DNA from 4 places in the Vreelandella halophytica genome. Region 3 is predicted to be linked to each of the others. Evidence: predicted binding sites of a transcription regulator. Region 3 holds the regulator's gene; each other region holds the start of a gene.
What was found. The regulator FNR, encoded in region 3, switches genes on or off when oxygen is low (the NO sensors DNR and NnrR bind a similar motif). The targets are predictions, from matches to a motif close to TTGATNTANATCAA.

Region 1 (5,002 bases), 350 kb from region 3:
AGTGTACTCAATACAGTAGAAGAGGGAGACAGAAGCTTCAAATGCCAGCCCGCATTCCTAGAGCAGATCGGCGATCCCCGGCAGGTCCAGCTTCTCGTTCAAGTGGCGAAGCTCCGGCTGGTGGCGCCGGGCAATCGCTTCGACGTGCTGCGCACCCTTGGGCAGAAGGTGGACCTCCATACGGCGACCGTCGCTTCGCCCGGGGCGGCGCTCGACGAGCTCGAGCTGCTCGCAGCGATCCACCAGCATCACCACGGCGTGGTGCTTGGACTGCAGCCGCTCGGCAAGCTCACCGATGCTCGCCCACTCGCGCCCCTCGAACCCCATCAGGTGTAGCAGGAGCTGATACTGCAGCGGCGTCAGTCCGTGTTCTCGGCAGATGTCCTCGCTCTGCCTGAGAAAGCAGCGCAGTTGATAGCGGAAGTCGGAGAGCTTGTGGAAGTCCTGCTTGGATAGCGGCGCGTCGGCCATTGCGTTCTCCTCTTGACAAATACCCGTGATCGTCTTAAATCTAAATAATATCATACCGTGATATAAAGCATTCGCTCATTTCCGGTGCGTGCGTTCCAAACGACAAGCGAGGCGATCATGACGCCACTCAATATCCTGCAACTCCCCTTCACTCACCAGACGGGCTGGCCAGCGCTCAAACGACACCGCCCCTCCATCGCCACACTGGCTTGGGGCGTGGTGCTGCCCATGTCGCTATTGCCGCCCATTCTGCTTTTCTATGCGGGAACTCACTACGGCGATGCCTTCGCCGCCGGGTTTGCCGAACGCCAGTGGCGCTTCATTACGACCATCCTGTTTCTCGCCGAACTTTTAACCTTCTTCGTGATGGGCTGGCTGATTCAGGCGGTGGTCAACGGCCACGACGAGCTATCGATCGACTATCACAGTGCCTACCTGCTCGCCGCCCTGGCGCCGCTGCCGCTCTGGATCGCGTCGCTAGGGCTTTTAGTTCCCAGTCTGGTCGTCAATGCGGTACTGGCACTGGCGGCGCTCGCCCTCGCCTGTAGTCTGGTCTACCACGGTCTGCAGGCGCTTTGCGAGCGCCACACCCGCGACGTCGCGTTGATGTCGGTCACTCACACCATCATGGCCGCCGGCGTGCTGGCCTGGGGGCTATTGATGGCGATCGTCTGGGCTTACTGAATCGAGGAGGGAATATGGCAATCGAACTGAAACGCGCCTTCGACACACCGCACAAGGAGGACGGCTACCGCGTGCTGGTAGACGGCATGTGGCCCCGCGGGGTCTCAAAGCAAGAGGCCAATATCGACGAGTGGCCCAAGGAGATCGCCCCGAGTAGCGCGCTGCGCAAGGCGTTTCACGACGGCTCCCTCGGGTGGGGCGATTTTCGCAAGCGCTACATGAAGGAGTTGACCGGCCATCGCGAGCGCCTGCGAGAGCTTGCCAGGCGGGCTCAAAAGGAAAAGGTGACGCTGGTGTTCGCCTCGAAGGAGGAGCGCTACAACAACGCTGGCGTGGTACGCCAGTACCTCAATATGCTGACGTAAAAAGGCCGACGCTTTTGCGCCGGGCACTGGCCCAGGCCGCCATTACGCAAGCCAGGAAAGCGGGCTGTGCCGGATGGCGGCGCCGACCATGTAGGCGAACACCGCCACCGCCAGCAGCGCGGCCACGCCGCGCCGGCGTGGCGTGGCGCCCCGCTTGATCGCCAGGGTGCCAACGCCGATGTAGACCAAAAGTGCCAATAGCTTGGCGGCCAGCCACGGCTGCTGCCAGGGCCAAAACCGCAGCGTCACCATGAGCGTGACCCCCAGCCCCAGTAGCGCCGTGTCGATGAGGTGCGGAAGGATCTTCACCCAGCGCGCCTGCAGGCGCGGGCTTTCGCGTACCGACCACCAGGCGCGTACCAAAAATAAACCGATACTCAGCGCCGCCGCGCCCATGTGAAGATGCTTGATTAAAAAGTAGTGTTCTATCACGTAACCCTCTCCCTTGGTCTACCCATCACTTTCTTTCATCGGGCTCTGCGGCGCCTCGACGAATAGCCACAGCAGCAGCATGATCATCACCAAAGGAACGAGCAGACTCAGCGGAGCCGCCTGAAAGCCATAGGCCTTTACCACCAGCGGCACCAGGCGCAGCGAAAACCCCACCCCCGCCAGGGTGGCCACGCAAAGGCTTGCCGCCAGGCATAGCCAGCAGCCGGGCAGCCACCGCCTGGCATGGGCGGTACCGCTTGCAATGATGCCACCCCCGAGCCCAAACCCGACGCCCAGTAGCCAGAACTGCCAGGGCTTGTGGGCAACGCCAAAGAGCAGCAGCGCCAGAGCAAGCCCCGCCAACAGCCCAAGCATCAGGTAGCAGGTGCTATAGCGCCGCGCCCAGTATCCGCAAGCCAGGGCCAGCAGCAGGCCACTCATCAGGGGCAGCCATACATAAGCCGGACGGGCGGCGAGCATGGCGTAAAGCGTCCAGCCCGCCACCGCCACCGCACTTGCCAACGGCACCAACAGCATCGCGACCAGCCTTTGGTAGTCATTGACAGGCAACGGCGGCGGCCTGGTTTTCGCGCTAGGGGGCACACTGGAGGGCATCGCAAGATTTCCCGTTAGGCTAGGAAGGCGCCAGAAGACATGCCAGAATTGTCGGCGCTCGTCTTATCCAGGTCAAAAATCATTAGGGGTAATACCGCTACCCCCAAAGGGATAGCACCGCGTATGCCGGTCACGATAGTGCCACACTCCTTTTCCCTTCTCAGGCGGCTGGAACCGTTATGAAACTGCTCCAACGCTCGCTAGTGGCCCGTATCATGGCGTCACTGATCGCGATCAGCGCCATGGCGTTCATCAGCATCACGCTGACCATGAACATGTCGAATAGCACCCGCGGCGACGCCTCGGCGATCAACGTGGCCGGGTCGCTGCGCATGAACGCCCACCGCATTCTGGTCGAGCTGCAGCGCTTGGAGTACGCCCCGGACGCAACCACCGGCGGCCAACTCGACGCGCTCGTGGCGCGCTTCGACCAGCGCTTGCACGGCGCTACCCTGCAACGCAGCGTGCCCGAGGATGCCCATCACGAACGGCGCCAGCAATTAAGCCGTATTCAGCGCTACTGGCAAGACACCGTGCAGCCCGCGCTGGACGAGGCGGGCGCCGGTGGCGGCATCGATCTCGCCGCCTTCGAGACCATGGTGACCACCCTGGTCGGCGATATCGAGATACTCGTCGAGCAGCTCGAAAACAGTACCGAAGCCAAGGTGAGGCTTTTGGGCATCATGCAGGTGCTCTTTTTGCTGCTCATTAGCCTGGTCGTCGCCATTGCTCTTTTCGATGTGCGCCACAACCTGGTCGCCCCGTTGCACCAGCTCATGGCGCTTACCCGGGAAGTGGCGAAGCGCAACTTCAACCAGCGCTCGAAGCTTTCGGGCAGCGACGAGCTGGCGCGGCTGGGGCGAACGTTCAACACCATGGCCGCGGAGCTTGCAACGAGTTACGCCGCTCTCGAAGAGAGCGTCTCGCGCAAGGAGCAGGCGCTCGAGCGCAGTAACCAAGCCATGCGCGTAATGCACGATGCCAGCCGCACTCTTTTCGGCGGCGGCAACGACCTTTGCGCCAGCGCCGCCCCCATGCTGCGCGAGCTGGAAAGCCTGCTGGGTCTGGGCCCCATCCGCCTGTCGCTCAACGACCCCTTCGACCAGCGCATCATGCCGGTTTTGGAAACGCACTCGGTGACACGCCCCGAGTACTGCCGCGACATGGCCTGCGATGCGTGCCTGATCGACCCGCTGCCCGCCTCGGGCGAGCGCCTCCAGTGTCTACAGCTCTCCATTCGCGCCGGCGATACGCTACTGGGTAACCTGGAGGTGTGGTACCCCGAAGGCGAGCTCAACGATAACACCCGCCGGCTTTTGAACATTCTGGCCGACCAGCTCGCCACCGCCGTGTATTTGCAGCGCCGTATCGACGAGCAGCAGCAGGTCACGCTCATCAACGAGCGCACGATCATCGCCCGGGAGCTGCACGACTCCCTGGCGCAGTCGCTCTCGTACCTCAAGATGCAGGTGACCCGGCTCGAGCGCATGCAGCAAAAAGAGGCCTCCCGCGAGGCCCAGGCCACCGTGATCGACGAGCTGCGCAGCGGCCTGAACAGCGCCTACCGCCAGCTGCGCGAGCTTTTGACCACCTTCCGGCTCAAGCTGGAAGGCCCGGGGCTTCAGTTCGCCCTGCGCCAAACCACGGACGAGTTCACCCAGCGCCTGGGCTTCGCGGTCGCGCTCGATTACGATGTACCGCCCTACCTGCTCAACCCCAATGAAGAGATCCACGTTCTACAAATCATTCGCGAGGCGCTGGCCAACGCGCACAAGCACGCCCAGCCCACTTGGGTCAGCATCACCGTGCGCTTTAGAGATGCCCGCTTGCAGGTCCGCGTGGAAGATGACGGCATCGGCCTTCAAAACGACGCCTCGCCGCCGATGCATTACGGCCTGGTCATCATTCGCGACCGCGCCACCACCTTGAACGGCGAGCTCTCCATTTTTAATCGCCCCGTTGGCGGGGCCTGCGTGGAGGTCATCTTCACCCCCTTGACCGCTCGCTTGACTCAACAGCCGCCGACAGCGGCCACCGACGATGCTCATTCAGGCACACGGAATCTTTAATGTCTCAGACCAGCCACGACACCCCTGCCACGCTTTTGATCATCGACGACCACCCGCTATTGCGCCGCGGCGTGGCGCAGCTTCTCGAACTCGAAGACGACCTGGAATTGGTCGGCGAGACCGGCAGCCCCGAAGAGGGCATTCGGCTGACGCTCTCGCTCGAGCCCGACCTGGTCCTGCTCGATTTGAACATGCCCGATATCGACGGCCTGGAGGCTTTACGCCGCCTGCGGGAGAACGACTTTAGCGGCCGCATCGTCATGTTCACCGTCTCCGACCATGAAGAAGACGTGGTAGCGGCCCTGCGCGCCGGCGCCGACGGCTACCTGCTCAAGGACATGGAGCCCGAGGACATGGTGCGCCAGC
Region 2 (5,002 bases), 310 kb from region 3:
AAGGCGAGCAGCTGGAGCGCTACTTTCGCCAGCCCCACGGGCTGAGCTTTGAGCATGCGGCTTCGATGTTCGGGCTTGCGTACGCCGCGCCGGATTCGCTCGATGCTTTTACCGCGGCCTACCAACAGGCCCTCGAGGCCGGCGTTACGCTGATCGAAATCAGCTTGCCTCATCAGCAGGTAGCAGATGAGCTGGCGGCCCTGGGCGCAGTGATTCGAGAGGCCTGACGTGAGCGACTCTTCCAACCATTCTTCCAGCCATTTTTCCAACCCGCCCCTGGTAATGCTGCATGGCCTGTTAGGCGACCGGCACGACTGGATAAAGGTCCGTGACCAGTTGGCGGGGAAAGGTATCCCGACGCTGGCACTGGACCTGCCCGGTCACGGCGAGAACCACGACGTGCAGGTAAGCTCTTTCGACGCGTTTCATCACTGGTTGGGCGATACCTTGAACACCCGGGGCATCGACCGCTACTGCTTGCTGGGGTATTCCCTGGGCGGGCGGCTGGCGCTTTATCACGCCAGCCGACAACCGCCGGGGCTTCAAGCGTTATGGCTGGAGAGTGCCCACCCCGGGCTACCCGAAAGCGAGCGGCCGGGGCGTCTTGCGCATGATGAACGCTGGGCAATACGCTTCGAGCAGGAGCCGCTTCAAAACGTGCTCGCCAACTGGTACCAGCAGCCCGTATTTGCCGATCTCTCCACCGCAGCGCGCAGCCAGCAGTGCAAGCGCCGGGGGCACAATATTGGTAAGTCCGTTGCTTGCATGTTGCGGGCCACGTCGCTGGGGCATCAGCCCTCTCAGTGGCAGTGGCTGGCGAATACCTCGTTGCCGGTCGGCTATCTGTCCGGCCTTCACGACGCCAAATTCAGCGGCCTGGCGACCCGCCTGGTAGCGGCGGCGCCCCATATAGCGCATGCCCCCCTCGAAGGGGGGCACAATCTGCATTCCGAGCAGCCCGGCCAGGTCGCGCGGCAGCTGGAAAGCTGGTATCGCGCGCTCCTTTAAGGGCCCTTTACTCAGTGGATCAGCAGCAGCCACGGAAGCCCGACCGCCAGCCAGACCACCAGAAACAGCAGACCAAAGACCGCTCCCAGCCGCCACCAAAGGCCGCTTGGCAGGTAGCCGCTGCCGTAGTAGACCGGGCTGGGGCCGGTGCCGTAGGGCGTCAGAATGCCCATGAAGCCAAGTGTGGGGAGCAGCAGCAGAACGAACAGCTCCATATCCAGCCCCGCGATGCCCGAGGCCGCCGCCAGCATGACCGGCAGTAAAGCCGTCACGTGGGCGGTGACGCTGGCAAACAGGTAGTGGAGCAGATAGAAAATCACGGTGAGCGCGACCATGGCCATCACGGGGTTGAAGCCGCTGATCTGCCCGCCGACCACGCCACCGAACCAGTTGACGAACCCGACCTGGCTCAGCCCGCCGGCCAAGGCCACCAGGGTGGCAAACCAGACAAAGGTATTCCAGGCCGCGCGGTTATCGAGAATATCGTTCCAGTCGATGATGCCGGTCAGCAGCATGGCGCAAATGACCACCAGGCCCACCAGGGACGCCGAAATGATATCGCCACCAAAGATCCACAGCAGCAAGGCGGTGGCCACCATGACGACCAAAAGGATTTCATGGCGGGTCAAGCGGCCCAGCTTGGCCAGTTCCTGGCCGGCCCAGTCGGAAATTTCATTACCCGCTTTTACCTCTGGGGCGCACAGCCAGTAGCACAACAAGGGCACCAGGAGTAGCAGGAAAATGCCCACCGGCGCGACCGCCATGAACCACTGCCCCCAGTGGATATGCAGGCCGGTGGCGCTTTCGGTCAGTGCGATGGCCAGCAGGTTGGGGGCCAGTGCGGTCAGAAACAGCGAGCTTGTGACACAGGTGGACACGATGGCCGTCCACATCAAAAAGCTGCCCATGCGCTTCATGCTGGGGTCGTTGGGGTGGGAATCATAAAGCGGCGGCAGGTTGCGAATCACCGGGTAGATGGTGCCGCCGCTACGCGCGGTGTTGGAGGGGGTAAACGGCGCCAGAATCGCATCCGCAATCATGACCGCGTAACCCAGCGTTAGGGTGCGCTTGCCCATGGATTTCACCAGCCAAAGCGAGATGCGTCGCCCCAGACCGGTTTTCTCATAGCCAAGGGCAAACATGAAGGCGCCAAAAATCAGCCAAACGGTCGAGTTGGTGAAGCCCGAGACCGCCCAGGCGAAGGCCTGGTTGGCCGCATTGAAGCCATCCGCTGCCAGCTGCTCCGGTGAAAACAGTACCCATTGCGAAAGCAGCGCGGCCAGCGTCACCCCGAGTAGGCCAACGACTGCACCGGGCAGGGGCTCGAGTATCAGCCCGACCACACAGCCCAGAAAAATGGCAAAAAAGTACCACGCATGCGGTGCCAGTCCCGATGGCGCGGGTATCAAGGCAACGACGATGGCGACGAAAACGGGTGCTAACAACTTCCATAACGGCACGGGTTGAGCACGGCTGGTCATGTTGCCCTCTCTTATAGCGGGTCAGGTCAGAAAATTACCCGTAAATCATTCACGGGAGGAAAAAGTGGGGGTGAGTGGCCTCCTTGTGCGCGGCCTGAAAGACGCCGGCGCAACGTCACGATGGGTGGAGATATGACTGTAATACGTGTGCTAGAAGCCGTTGATTGATATGTGTCAATAGTTCTTTAGATTAAGGCGCAATCAATACTTTGCCGTGCCCGGGTATGGTAATTTCAAATCAGCAGAGAATGCCGTAGAGCGCTGTATCGGTAGGCTTTTAACCTGACCAGCGGAAGGGGGTGCCATGCGCCAGCAGGATTTCGATATTGTCATCGTAGGGGGAGGCGGTGCGGGGTTGCGCGCCGCGATAGGCGCGGCCGAGGCCGCCAAAGAGCAGGGCACCTCGCAGCGTATTGCAATGCTCTCCAAGGTGTATCCCATGCGCTCGCATACCGTAGCCGCCGAAGGTGGCGCGGCGGCGGTTACCAGCAGCGACGACACCCACCAGGCACACTTCGATGACACCGTCTCCGGCGGCGACTGGCTGGTCGAGCAGGGCGTGGTGGACTACTTCGTTCACCATGCCTACCAGGAGCTGGTGCAGATGGAGCGCTGGGGCTGCCCCTGGAGCCGTAAAGACGACGGCCAGGTGCAGGTGCGCCGTTTTGGCGGCATGAAAACCGCCCGCACCTGGTTTGCCGCGGATAAAACCGGCTTTCACATGCTGCATACGCTCTTTCAGACCTCGCTCAAATACCCGGAAATCGAGCGCTTCGATGAGTATTTCGTGCTCGACCTGGCCGTTCACGAAGGCGCGGTCATCGGCGTCATTGCGCTGCAGATCGCGACCGGCGAGCTGACCCTGCTGCGCGCCAAGGCGGTGGTGCTGGCCACCGGCGGCGCCGGGCGCCTGTTTCGCTTCAATACCAATGCGGGCATCGTGACCGGCGACGGCATGGCGATGGCCTACCGCCACGGCGTGGCGCTGCGCGATATGGAGTTCGTGCAATATCACCCTACCGGGTTGCCCGGTTCCGGCATTCTGATTACCGAAGCGTGCCGCGGCGAAGGCGGGATTCTGCTCAATAAGGACGGCTACCGTTACTTGCAGGATTACGGCCTGGGCCCGGAAACGCCGCTGGGCCAACCGGAAAACAAGTACATGGAGCTGGGCCCGCGGGACAAGCTCTCCCAGGCGTTTTGGCAGGAGCAACAGGCCGGGCGCACCGGCAAGTTCAGCGACAGCGACGTGGTGTATCTCGACCTTCGCCACCTGGGTGAGAAAACCATCCTCGAGCGCCTGCCGTTCATCTGCGAGCTGGCCAAATCCTATATCAACGTCGACCCGGTGAAGGAACCCATCCCCATTCGCCCCGCCGTTCACTACACCATGGGCGGGATCGAGACCAACCCGCAGTGCGAAACCTCGATCACTGGGCTCTACGCCGCCGGGGAGTGTGCCTCGGTCGGCTTGCACGGCGCCAATCGGCTGGGCTCCAACTCGCTCACCGAACTGCTGGTGTTTGGCCGCCTGGCCGGTGAACAGGCAAGCCGGCGTGCGGCACACACCGAATGGGCCGATAGCGCTCTTCTACACGCCCAGGCCGAGCGCCAACAGGCCACGCTTGCGCGCCTTTGCGATGGCGGCGGCGGCGGCGAGAACTGGGTGGATCTCAAGCACGCCATGGTGCAGGCCATGGAAAGCGGCTGTGGTATCTACCGCACCGAGGAGAGCATGGCCCAGGCGTTGGCACAAATTCGAAAGCTGCGCGCGCGCTACCGCGAGATTCGCGTCAACGATACCAGCAAGATATTCAATACCGAGCTTCTGGAGTGCCTCGAGCTTGGGTGTGGCCTGGATATCGCCGAAGCCTCGTGCCTTGGTGCCCTGGAGCGGCGTGAATCCCGCGGTGCCCACCAGCGTCTGGACGAAGGGATGCAAACGCGGGACGACGTTAACTACCTCAAGCACAGCCAGGTGTTCTATCAAGGCGAGGCGCCTGCCAGGCTGCACTGGCAGGAGGTCGATGTACGCTTTTCCGCCCCGGCAGAAAGGGCTTATGGGGATGCCGGTAAAGGGGGCAAGGTATGAACAAGACCATCAGCGTTAAGCGCTACGTACCCGATAACGCGGCGGAGTCTTACTGGCAGGCCTTCGAGCTGCCGGTTGATGACAGCACGTCGCTACTGGACGCCCTCAACCATATAAAAGAGCAATTGGATAGCACGCTGAGCTACCGCTGGTCGTGTCGCATGGCGATCTGCGGCTCCTGTGGGGTCATGGTGAACGGCATTCCCAAGCTCGGCTGCAAAACCTTTTTGCGCGATTATGACGGCGAGATTCGTATCGAGCCGCTCGCCCACTTTCCGGTACAGCGCGACCTGGTCGTGGACATGGAGATCTTTCTCGAGCACCTGGCGGCGGTGAAGCCCTACCTGATTGACGACAATCCAGTAAAACCTTACGACCCTAAAGCGCCGGAAACCTATAAGCAGTCGCCGGCGCAGCTTGC
Region 3 (5,002 bases):
TGATGGTGTGCCTCTCCGGGGGCAAGGACAGCTATACCATGCTCGAGATCCTGCGCAATCTGCAGCGCAACGCCCCGGTCAATTTTTCGCTGGTGGCGGTGAATCTCGACCAGAAACAGCCCGGCTTCCCCGAGCACGTGCTGCCGCGCTACCTCGACGCGCTGGGCGTCGAGTACCATATTCTCGAGCGTGATACCTACTCGGTGGTGAAGGAGAAAACCCCGGAGGGCAAGACGACCTGCGCGCTTTGCTCGCGGCTACGCCGTGGCTCGCTCTACGGGTTTGCCGAAGAGATCGGCGCCAACAAGGTGGCGCTTGGCCACCACCGGGAAGACATTCTCGAAACCCTTTTCTTGAACATGTTCTTCGGCGGCACGCTCAAGGCCATGCCGCCCAAGCTTTTGTCCGATGATGGCAGAAATATCGTGATTCGCCCGCTGGCCTACTGCAAGGAGGCGGATATCGCCGAGTTCTCCCGGCTCATGGAATTTCCGATCATTCCCTGCAATCTGTGCGGCTCCCAGCCGAACATGCAGCGTCAGAACGTCAAGGCGATGCTTGCCGAGTGGGATAAAAAGTACCCGGGCCGGCTCGAAAGCATGTTCAAAGCGGTGACCAACGTTGCCCCTTCGCAGCTGGCCGACCGGGCGCTGTTCGACTTCCAGGGCCTGGAAGCCAAACAAGCAGAAATGAAGGCCGGGCGTATTCAGGCGCTCAATGTCGGCTAAAGGCGGGTCAGGCGGACACTTCTTCGTCGGCCAGGGTGGTCAAGCGGGCCATATCCAGAATGTTCACCTCGCGCCCGGAAACGGCGACTACCTGCTGCTGCTGGAGCCGGCTTAAAATCCGGCTGACCGTTTCCACTGCCAACCCCAGGTAGTTGCCGATATCCGCCCGCGCCATGGAGAGGCGGAAGCTATAGGGCGAGTAGCCGCGGCGGCGAAAACGATCAGAAAGCGTGGTGAGAAAGGCCGCCAGGCGCTGGTCGGCGGTCTTGCGCGATAAAAGGCGCATCATCCGCCGGTCGTCGCGAAGCTCCTTGCTCATGCTGCGGTAAAGCTGGCCTCTGAGCTCGGGCAGCTCCTCGGACAGCTTGTCCAAATGCTTGAACGGGATCTCACATACCGTGGTGGTTTCGAGCGCAATGGCGCTGCCCGGGTAGAATTCCTCGTCGATACCATCGAGGCCGACCAGCTCGCTTGGCAGGTAGAAGTTGGTGAGCTGGTCGTCGCCATTGCCTTCGCTGGTCACCTGCTTGAGGCTTCCCGAACGGACCGCGTAGACGCTGGAGAAGTTCTCGCCTTGATGAAACAGCGCCTCGCCCTTTTTGAGCGGCGCGCGGCGGCGGATGATGGCGTCGAACTGGCTTACGTCCTCGAGCTGCAGCGCTAGCGGTAAACAGAGCGAACTCAGGCTACAGGTTTGGCAGCGCGGCGCCTGTAGCATCGAGCGGCGTTGGCTGGCAGTGATGGACATCACCTTCTCCTCGTATGGCCGGGTACAAAGTATATATTATAATATCCTTGAATAACGCGCGGCGAACTGCTCTGTCAAGTAGGTATCGAAGGCCATGGCTAGGTGGCGGATCAGTAGCCGCCCGATCGGCGTAACGTTCAATACCAGGTCCTGGCGCGTAATCAGCCCGTCACGCTCGGCCTGGCGCAGGTTATCCAGCGCCTGGGCGAAGTAGGTGTCGGCATCGATCCCGAAACGCGTGCCAATGGCCGCCAGGTCCAGGCGCATATCGCACATCAGCCGCTCGATCACCTCGCGGCGAATGAGGTCGTCGGCGTTCAAGCGCACGCCTTTACAGGTGGCCAGTTTACCCTGATCCAGCGCCTTTGCGTAGTCATCCAGGGTGACCGGGTTCTGCGCGTAGACGTCGTCGACCCGGGAAATCGCCGACACCCCCAAACCGATCAAATCGCATTGCGCGTGGCTTGAATACCCCTGGAAGTTACGCTGGAGCGTGCCGTTTTGCTGGGCGAGCGTCAGGCTATCATCGGCGCGGGCGAAGTGGTCCATGCCGATATGCACATAGCCTGCCTGGCCCAGCATCTCGATACTCATGCGCAAAATGGCGAGCTTTTCATCGGCGCCGGGAAGGTCAGCTTCGAGAATACGCCGCTGGGGCGCAAAGCGCGTGGGCAGGTGGGCGTAGTTGAAAAGCGACAACCTGGCCGGGTTGAGCTCGATGATCTGAGCAAGCGTATCGGCGAAGCGCTGCTCGGTTTGGTGCGGCAGCCCATAGATCAGGTCCACGTTGAGCGAGCTAAAGCCCAGCCGGTGCGCCTCGTCCATCAGGGTTTCGGTGAGCCGGCGGGGCTGGACGCGGTTGATCGCTTTCTGGACCTCGATGTCCAGATCCTGCACGCCCAGGCTCAGCCGGTTGAACCCCAGCGACTGAAGATGGCGCAGGGTGAGAACGTCCGCCTCGCGCGGGTCGATTTCGATGGCGTAATCCCGCGCCGGGTCATTCGAGAGCCCGAAGCGGGCATCCATCCGGTCGATCAGGTCGCCCATCTGCGAGAGCGTCAAAAAGGTCGGTGTGCCACCGCCCCAGTGAAGCTGCTGCACCGGACGCGCGGTATCCACGTGGCGCGCGGCCAGCACCATTTCCCGGTCGAGGCGGGAAAGATAGGGCTCGGCCAGCTGGCGATTCTTGGTCGCGATCTTGTTGCAGGCGCAGTAAAAGCAAATCTTCTCGCAAAACGGGATATGCACGTAGAGCGACAGCGCCCTTTGGCTCTCGTTGCTTCGCGCTAAAGCGTCGGTAAGATCCTCCGGGCCGAACGCTTCGTGAAAAGCGAGCGCCGTGGGGTAGGAGGTGTAGCGCGGCCCGCTTTTATCGTAGCGGCGCACGAGCGCTTCATCCCAGGCGGGAGCGGGTGACGAGGGGGCAGCGTGGGCGCAGGTCGACATAAAAGCTCCCGGGTAGGTGAATGAGCGGCCGGACGGGTGGGTGGCGACGTACAGGTTAACGTCTGCCGCCAGGGCCTACGTTGAGCTGAGTCAATAAAGCCCGCCGCTTAGTGCCCCGCGTGGGGGAAAAGCGCCCATAGCTGGTAAAGCGCAAAGCCGATGATGAGAAGCGCCGCGACGACGCGGGTGGCCGGGTGGCGGATCAGCCCGGCAAGCGTGCGGGCGGCAAAACCGGTGGCCAAAAGCGCGGGCAGCGTGCCCAGGCCGAACGCGCCCATGAGCAGCGCACCCTGAGCGGGGCTGGCGCTGGCCATGCTCCAGGCAAGCATCGAATAGACCAGCCCGCAGGGCAGCCAGCCCCAAAGCGCCCCCAGCGCAAATGCCTGGGGCAAGTGAACCACCGGCATCAGACGCCGGCCCATCGGTTCGATATGACGCCAAAGCCTGCGTCCCAGCGCCTCGAGCGCTAACAGCCCCTTCCACCAGTTGGCGATATAAAGCGCCATCAAAATCAGCATCACCGCGGCAAACACCTGAAGCGTCAGCCGGGCGGCAGGGGCGAGGGATACCAGCGTGCCAAGCCCGGCCGCAAGTGCCCCGGCCAGCATATAGCTCGATACGCGCCCCAGGTTGTAGCCAAGCAACAGCCCGGTCATGCGCGCGGGGCTTCGCATGCTGGGCGGCACCGCAAAGGCCAGCGCGCTCATGATGCCGCCGCACATGCCGATACAGTGCGCCCCGCCAAGCAGGCCGAATACCAGCGCGGCGGCAAGCGGCGGTAAGTCCATGCCGGTCGGGTTCATGGCGGTGGCCCTTTCGAGGGCGGGGGCTTTTCACCGGCGCGGCGCTTTGCCGGCGGGGGCGGGTCGTCATCGAACAAAATGCGATGAGCGGGGCCGTCCAGGTCGTCGAACTGGTCGTTTTTGACCGCCCAGAAAAACGCCCATACGGCCATGGCGAGCAGCGTGAGCGAGAGCGGAATCAGCAGGTAGAGAATCGTCATGCGCGCACCTCTTGGGGAGGCGTCTCTGGGCGAGGCGTCGTGTGTGCGTCGACCCGCGGGCGGCGGTTCAGGCGCAGCGCGTTGCAAACCACCACCAGCGAGCTCAGCGACATGCCAAGCGCGGCAAGCCAGGGCGGCACCAGGCCGAGGGCAGCCAGCGGTAGCGCCAGGGCGTTGTAGCCCACCGACCACGCCATGTTTTGGCGCATCACCCGCCGGGTGGCGCGGGCCATGGTCAGAGCTTCGCCAATGCGGGTCAGGCGTGGGCTCAATAGCAGCGCATCCGCGCGGCTGCGCGCCAGGTCCGTTGCGCCATTCATCGCCAGGGCGACATCTGCGCCGGCCAGTACCGGCACGTCATTGATGCCGTCACCGACCATCAAAACCCGCTCGCCGCCGGCCTGTAAAGCGCGCAGCCGCGTAAGCTTGGCCTCGGGCGAGGCCTGGGCCTGCCAGGTCGGGATGCCAAGCGCGGTGGCCAGGTGCTCCACCGCCTCCGGCGTGTCGCCGGACAAAAGCTCGACCCCCACCCCGAGCGCCTTTAGCCGGGCAATGGCCAGGGCGGCGTCGTCGCGCAGGGTATCTTCGAGTTGGAACCAGGCCTTGGGAGTGTGCTCTTCGCTGAGCAGCAGCCACTGGCCGGGGCCGGGAGGGGCGAGTTCGCGTCCTGCGGCAAACGCCGCTTGGCCAAGGCGCCAGGTGGTGGCGCCGAGCGTGGCGGTCAGCCCACGGCCGGTCTCGCGGATAACGTTTTCAGCGCGCGTGTCCGCCTCCCTGAAAGGGCGAAACGCCGAGGCGATGGGGTGCTCGGAGTGGGCTTCGATGGCGGCGGCGATGCGCCGGGCCTGGTGGCCGGTCAGGGTGTCGTCCACCGGCTGGGTAGCGCTCAGGCGCATCTCGCCTCGGGTCAGCGTGCCGGTTTTATCGAACACCACGTGGGTTACCGTGGCAAGCGTCTCCAACGCGTCGGCCCGGGTGATCAGCACGCCGCGCTTACCCAGCTGGCCGTGGCCGGCGGCAAGCGCCGTAGGGGCGGCCAGCGCCAGCGCGCAGGGGCAGGTGACCACCAAAACCGAC
Region 4 (5,002 bases), 650 kb from region 3:
ACTCGTCGAGTGTATAGAGTGCTTGCATTTATTCCTTCCCTTGCGCAGGCCTGCACTCTACCTCGACCGGCGCGCAGTGTCAGCCCGAGTTTACCGGTTAAAAATTAAGCAACATTGCCAGAGGCCCATGGGGGGTGGCTCTGCGTCACCTTTCCATAGTTTATCCACAGTCTCTTGCAGGTTTTCTGTGAATCTGTGAGTAACTCGATTGGTGCGGCGCAGGGCGCTCGGGTCATGGCAAGTTGTCCCCATAAAAGGGATAATGCGCTATCCATGCACCGACTCCCCAGGAGCTTATGAGCGTTCATCAGTCGCTACACCAGGCGCTGCGTGAGCTCGAAGCCGCGATGAAAGCGGCCGAGCTTTGGCGTATGCCCACCCCCGATGCGAAGGCCTTTGAAAGCCAACAGCCTTTTTGCGTCGATACCATGTCGCTGGCCCAGTGGCTGCGCTTCGTGTTTATTCCCAAGCTCGATACGATGATCGAGGCCAAGGCGGCGATGCCTGCCAAGTGCGAGGTTGCCCCGGCGGTCGCCGCTTATTTGCAGCAGGAAAAAACCCGCGCCAGCGACCAGTTGCTGGTGGTTCGAGCCGTCGAACGTGTGGATAAACTGGTCACCGAAGGCTGATCTTGAAGATGCGGCATGTAAAAGGCCCGGGCTCGCAAGAGCACCGGGCCTTTTTATGCATACATGTTATATGCACCAAGCGGCGGTTTAGAAACGGTAGCCAATACCGGCCATGACCACCACCGGGTCGATCTCGACGCTGCCCGCGGCGCTTCCTGCAACGGTTGCGTCGCTGTCGATATCCAGATACCAGACCGCGGCGTTCAGCGACCAGTGGTCGTCGACCAGCAGGTCGATGCCTGCCTGACCCGCCGCGCCCCAGGTGTTGTCCAGGTCCAGGCTAACGCCGTCGATATCGACCTGCTCACTGGAGAAACGGGTGTAGTTGACCCCGGCGCCTACGTAGGGCTGAACCGGTGACTCCGTGCCGCCCAGCGGGTAGTACTGAAGCGTCAGCGTCGGGGGCAGGTGCTTGGTAGAGGCGATGTTGTCGCCGTTCAAGCGGATATCATGCTTGAAGGGCAGCGCGGCGAGTAGCTCCACGCCAAACTTGTCGTGAAAGCGATACCCCAGGGTGAAAGCGAAATCTGACTTGTCTTCGACATCGACCTTGAGATCGCCAAGGGCGGTGTCCAGCGTACCGTTGCCGCTTTTGGGCGATACTTTGGCGATACCGGCGCGGGTGAAGAAGTCACCCTGGCCATAAGCGAAAGCCTGACCGCTGGCGGCGAAAGTGGCCGCCGCGAGGCCAGCGGTGACGAGAGTAGTAAAAGTGAGACGACCCATGGCGCTGCTCCTTGTGGATAACGTGACGCTCGGCTTTGAGAAAGTAACCTTGAAACCGTTAGCAGAGCGTATCGCGTTGGCGCGGGCGGGTTTTTGACTCAGCGCAAGAGTATTGAAAACGCGCATAAAAAAGGCCACCCGAAGGTGGCCTTGGAACGATCAGGCAACGTTTACCGGTCGATATGACGGTATTCACCGGCATCCGCGGTCATGCTGCTCACCACCATGATGGCGATGAACGAGGCAATGAAGCCGGGAATGATCTCGTAAATGCCGGGACCACCCAAAAATTCGCCGTTAAAGCCCAGGCTGATCCAGAGCATGACGGTGAGCGCACCGACCACCATGCCGGCAATGGCACCGGCGCCGTTGGTGCGCGACCACATCAGCGAAAGCAAAATCAACGGGCCGAACGCCGCGCCGAAACCGGCCCAGGCGTTACTGACGAGCCCCAACACCTGGGATTCCGGATTGGAGGCGATGATGGCGGCTACGATCCCCACCAGGGCCACGCTTATACGGCCCACGGTGACGGTCTGCTTCTCCGAGGCGTTGCGGTTCAAAAACAGCCGGTAGAAGTCCTCGGTCAGCGACGACGAGGCGACCAGCAGCTGGCTGGAGATGGTACTCATCACCGCCGCCAATAGCGCGGCATACAAAAAGCCGGTAATCAGCGGGTGGAACAAAAGCTCCGAGAGGATGATGAAGATCGTCTCGGGGTTTTCGACCTCCAGGCCATTACGGATCGCGAAGGCGCGGCCGAAAATACCCAGTGAAACGGCCCCGATCATGGAGACCAGCATCCAGCTCATGCCGATATTGCGCGCGATGGGCACGTCCTTGAGGCTGCGAATCGCCATGAAGCGTACGATGATGTGCGGCTGACCGAAGTAGCCAAGCCCCCAGGTCACCGCCGAAAGCCAACCAATGAAGGTCAGACCGTCGGTCCAGGAGAGCAAAGTGGGGTCCACCTCGTTCAGGGTTTGCGAGGCCTGGGTGAAGCCGCCGCCGCCTTCGCCGAAAAGTACCACCGCCGGCATGATGATCAGTGCCAGCATCATGATGCAGCCCTGAACGAAGTCGGTCAGGCTGACCGCCAAAAAGCCGCCGACCACGGTATAGACCAGCACCACGCCGAGGGTAATAATGATGCCGGTGCCGTAGTCGCTGAACCCGCCAAACTCGATGACTCCAGCGAAAGCGCTTTCGAAAAGCCGCCCGCCCGCGACCAAACCGGACGCCGTGTACACCGCAAAGAAGATCACGATGACGATGGCCGACACGGTTCTTAGCGACAATGCCCGGGTGGGAAAGCGGTTGGCCAGAAAGGCCGGAATGGTAATGGCGTTGCCGTAATGCACCGTCTGTTCACGCAGGCGCGGGGCGACCAGCAGCCAGTTGAAAAAGGCCCCGACTAGCAGGCCGATACCGATCCAGGCCGACGCCAACCCGGACACGAACATGGCCCCGGGCAGGCCCAACAGTAGCCAGCCGCTCATGTCCGAGGCGCCGGCGGAAAGGGCGGCCACCTTGGGACTCAAGGTTCGCCCGCCCAGTACGTAATCCTCCGAGGTGGAGGTCGAGGTGCGCATGGCATAGACCCCTATGCCGACCATCAGCGCAAAGTACGCGAAAAGACTGATCCAAACGCCAGTATCCATAGAATTTCCCCTGTTGATCCAATCGGAAGGCTCCGACACTGCTCGTTATTGTTAGCAACACGTTGATGTAAGTTGACGTCACCCCCCCCAAAAAAAAGAGGGGGGATGAGCGCCAGGGTTTCGAGCCCGTCGTTCGAAGAAGCCGGGTGCTTATTCGTCGCCCAGGGCGAGCAGCGAGGCGTTGCCGCCCAGTGCCGCCGTGTTGTTGGTCACGGTTTTTTCCGTCACGAAGCGCTGCAGGTAGTGTGGGCCACCTGCCTTGGGCCCGGTGCCGGAAAAACCCTGCCCGCCAAAGGGCTGTACGCCGACCACGGCGCCAATGATATTACGATTGATGTACACATTGCCCACCCGAATTTTCTTCGCGATCTCCGTGGCGAAGGATTCGTTACGGCTATGCACGCCAAAAGTGAGCCCGTAGCCCCGCGCGTTGATCGTCTCGATCACCTTGTCGATGTCCCGGGCCTTGTAGCGCACGATGTGCAGCACCGGGCCGAACTGCTCGCGGGTGAGCGCATCGATGCTGTCGATGACGAAGGCGACCGGCGCCACGAAGGTGCCGTGTTGCGTGTGCTCGGCGGCCATGGGCGTCTCGGCGACCAGGCGATTTTCGTCTTTGAGCTTCTGGATGTGTTCCATCAAGCCGCTACGGGCGTCCTCATCGATCACCGGGCCAACATCAGTACCCAGCTCCCGCGGGTCGCCTATCCTTAGCTCGCTCATCGCGCCCTTGAGAATCTCGATCACCCGGTCGGCGACATCGTCTTGCAGGTAGAGCACTCTCAGCGCCGAACAGCGCTGGCCGGCGCTTTGAAAGGCCGACTGGATCACATCGACCACGACCTGCTCGGGCAGGGCGGTGGAATCCACGATCATCGCGTTCAGCCCGCCGGTTTCGGCAATCAGGGTCGGCAGCGGGGCGTTTTCCCGCGCGGCCAGAGAGCGGTTGATCGACTGCGCGGTGTCCGTGCCGCCGGTAAACACCACGCCGGTCACGCGCGGGTCCGAGGTCAGCACGCTGCCCACGGTAGGGCCGTCGCCGGGCAGCAGTTGGACCACATCGCGAGGCATGCCGGCTTCATAAAGCAGCTCGATCACGCGGTGGGCGATAATCGAGGTCTGCTCGGCGGGCTTGGCCAATACCGTGTTGCCCGCCACGGCTGTGGCGACGATCTGGCCGCAGAAGATCGCCACCGGGAAGTTCCAGGGGCTGATAGCGGCGAATACGCCCTTACCGCCCATGATCAAACGGTTGGATTCGCCGGTCGGCCCGGGCAGTTCGATCACATCGCCAAACGACTCTTCGGCACGCATCGCGTAGTAGCGGCAGAAGTCCACCGCCTCCTTGATCTCGTCGACGCCGTCGGTTAGAAGCTTGCCGCCCTCACGGCAACAAAGCGTCATGAGCTCCGGCATGTGCGCTTCCATGAGATCCGCCAGGCGGCGCAGAATCGCGGCGCGCTCGGCCACCGGCGTGTCATCCCAGCGGGGGAAGGCCGCCCAGGCGGCGTCGAGCGCTTTCGTGGCCTGTTCGCTAGTGGTCCACTGAACCGTGCCCACGCTCAGGTTGTGATCAAACGGCGCGGCGACCTTGTGCGTATTGGCCGCGTCGTCTTCGATGTCGAAGGCCAGCAGCGGCTTGACCGGGTACTGGGTCTCCATAAAGGCGGCCATGTTCTCCATCAGCGGTTCGAAATGGCTGCGGATATTCAGGTTCACGCCCCGAGAGTTCTTGCGCTTGGGCCCGTAAATGTCCCGCGGCGCGGGAATACGCGTATTGGTCAGGGTGTTGTACTGCTTCAGCGTTTCGACCGGGTGCTGGCAAAGCCACTCCACCGGCACGTCCGGGTCGACCAATTGGTGAACGAAGGACGAGTTGGCGCCGTTTTCGAGCAGGCGGCGCACAAGGTAGGGGAGCAAGTCCTTGTGTGCGCCGACCGGCGCGTAGATGCGACAGTAAGTGCCCTCGGGGGCGCGCTTCAAGGC

Region 1: ACWHXT_RS01630 (type IV pili methyl-accepting chemotaxis transducer N-terminal domain-containing protein) is a predicted target of FNR. The motif match lies at 2,630-2,643, and genes of this name have one in related genera.
Region 2: frdA (fumarate reductase (quinol) flavoprotein subunit) is a predicted target of FNR. The motif match lies at 2,654-2,667, and genes of this name have one in related genera.
Region 4: ACWHXT_RS06270 (OmpW/AlkL family protein) is a predicted target of FNR. The motif match lies at 1,449-1,462, and genes of this name have one in related genera.

The regions. Positions count from the first base shown of each region.
Region 1 is NZ_OZ309107.1:332,952-337,953, reverse strand. Features, by position in the region: gene ACWHXT_RS01655 (MarR family winged helix-turn-helix transcriptional regulator) at 58-471, opposite strand; gene ACWHXT_RS01650 (YIP1 family protein) at 589-1,155, shown strand; gene ACWHXT_RS01645 (DUF488 domain-containing protein) at 1,170-1,520, shown strand; gene ACWHXT_RS01640 (SirB2 family protein) at 1,563-1,949, opposite strand; gene ACWHXT_RS01635 (hypothetical protein) at 1,971-2,489, opposite strand; gene ACWHXT_RS01630 (type IV pili methyl-accepting chemotaxis transducer N-terminal domain-containing protein) at 2,747-4,636, shown strand; gene narL (two-component system response regulator NarL) at 4,636-5,002, shown strand, end outside.
Region 2 is NZ_OZ309107.1:368,305-373,306, forward strand. Features, by position in the region: gene menD (2-succinyl-5-enolpyruvyl-6-hydroxy-3-cyclohexene-1-carboxylic-acid synthase) at 1-227, shown strand, start outside; gene menH (2-succinyl-6-hydroxy-2,4-cyclohexadiene-1-carboxylate synthase) at 229-1,008, shown strand; gene ACWHXT_RS01820 (anion permease) at 1,020-2,489, opposite strand; gene frdA (fumarate reductase (quinol) flavoprotein subunit) at 2,794-4,581, shown strand; gene ACWHXT_RS01830 (succinate dehydrogenase/fumarate reductase iron-sulfur subunit) at 4,578-5,002, shown strand, end outside.
Region 3 is NZ_OZ309107.1:681,950-686,951, forward strand. Features, by position in the region: gene ttcA (tRNA 2-thiocytidine(32) synthetase TtcA) at 1-728, shown strand, start outside; gene fnr (fumarate/nitrate reduction transcriptional regulator Fnr) at 736-1,476, opposite strand; gene hemN (oxygen-independent coproporphyrinogen III oxidase) at 1,513-2,922, opposite strand; gene ACWHXT_RS03235 (sulfite exporter TauE/SafE family protein) at 3,030-3,725, opposite strand; gene ccoS (cbb3-type cytochrome oxidase assembly protein CcoS) at 3,722-3,925, opposite strand; gene ACWHXT_RS03245 (heavy metal translocating P-type ATPase) at 3,922-5,002, opposite strand, start outside.
Region 4 is NZ_OZ309107.1:1,328,320-1,333,321, forward strand. Features, by position in the region: gene ACWHXT_RS06260 (DUF3549 family protein) at 1-28, opposite strand, end outside; gene ACWHXT_RS06265 (YqcC family protein) at 297-629, shown strand; gene ACWHXT_RS06270 (OmpW/AlkL family protein) at 717-1,355, opposite strand; gene putP (sodium/proline symporter PutP) at 1,526-3,016, opposite strand; gene putA (bifunctional proline dehydrogenase/L-glutamate gamma-semialdehyde dehydrogenase PutA) at 3,167-5,002, opposite strand, start outside.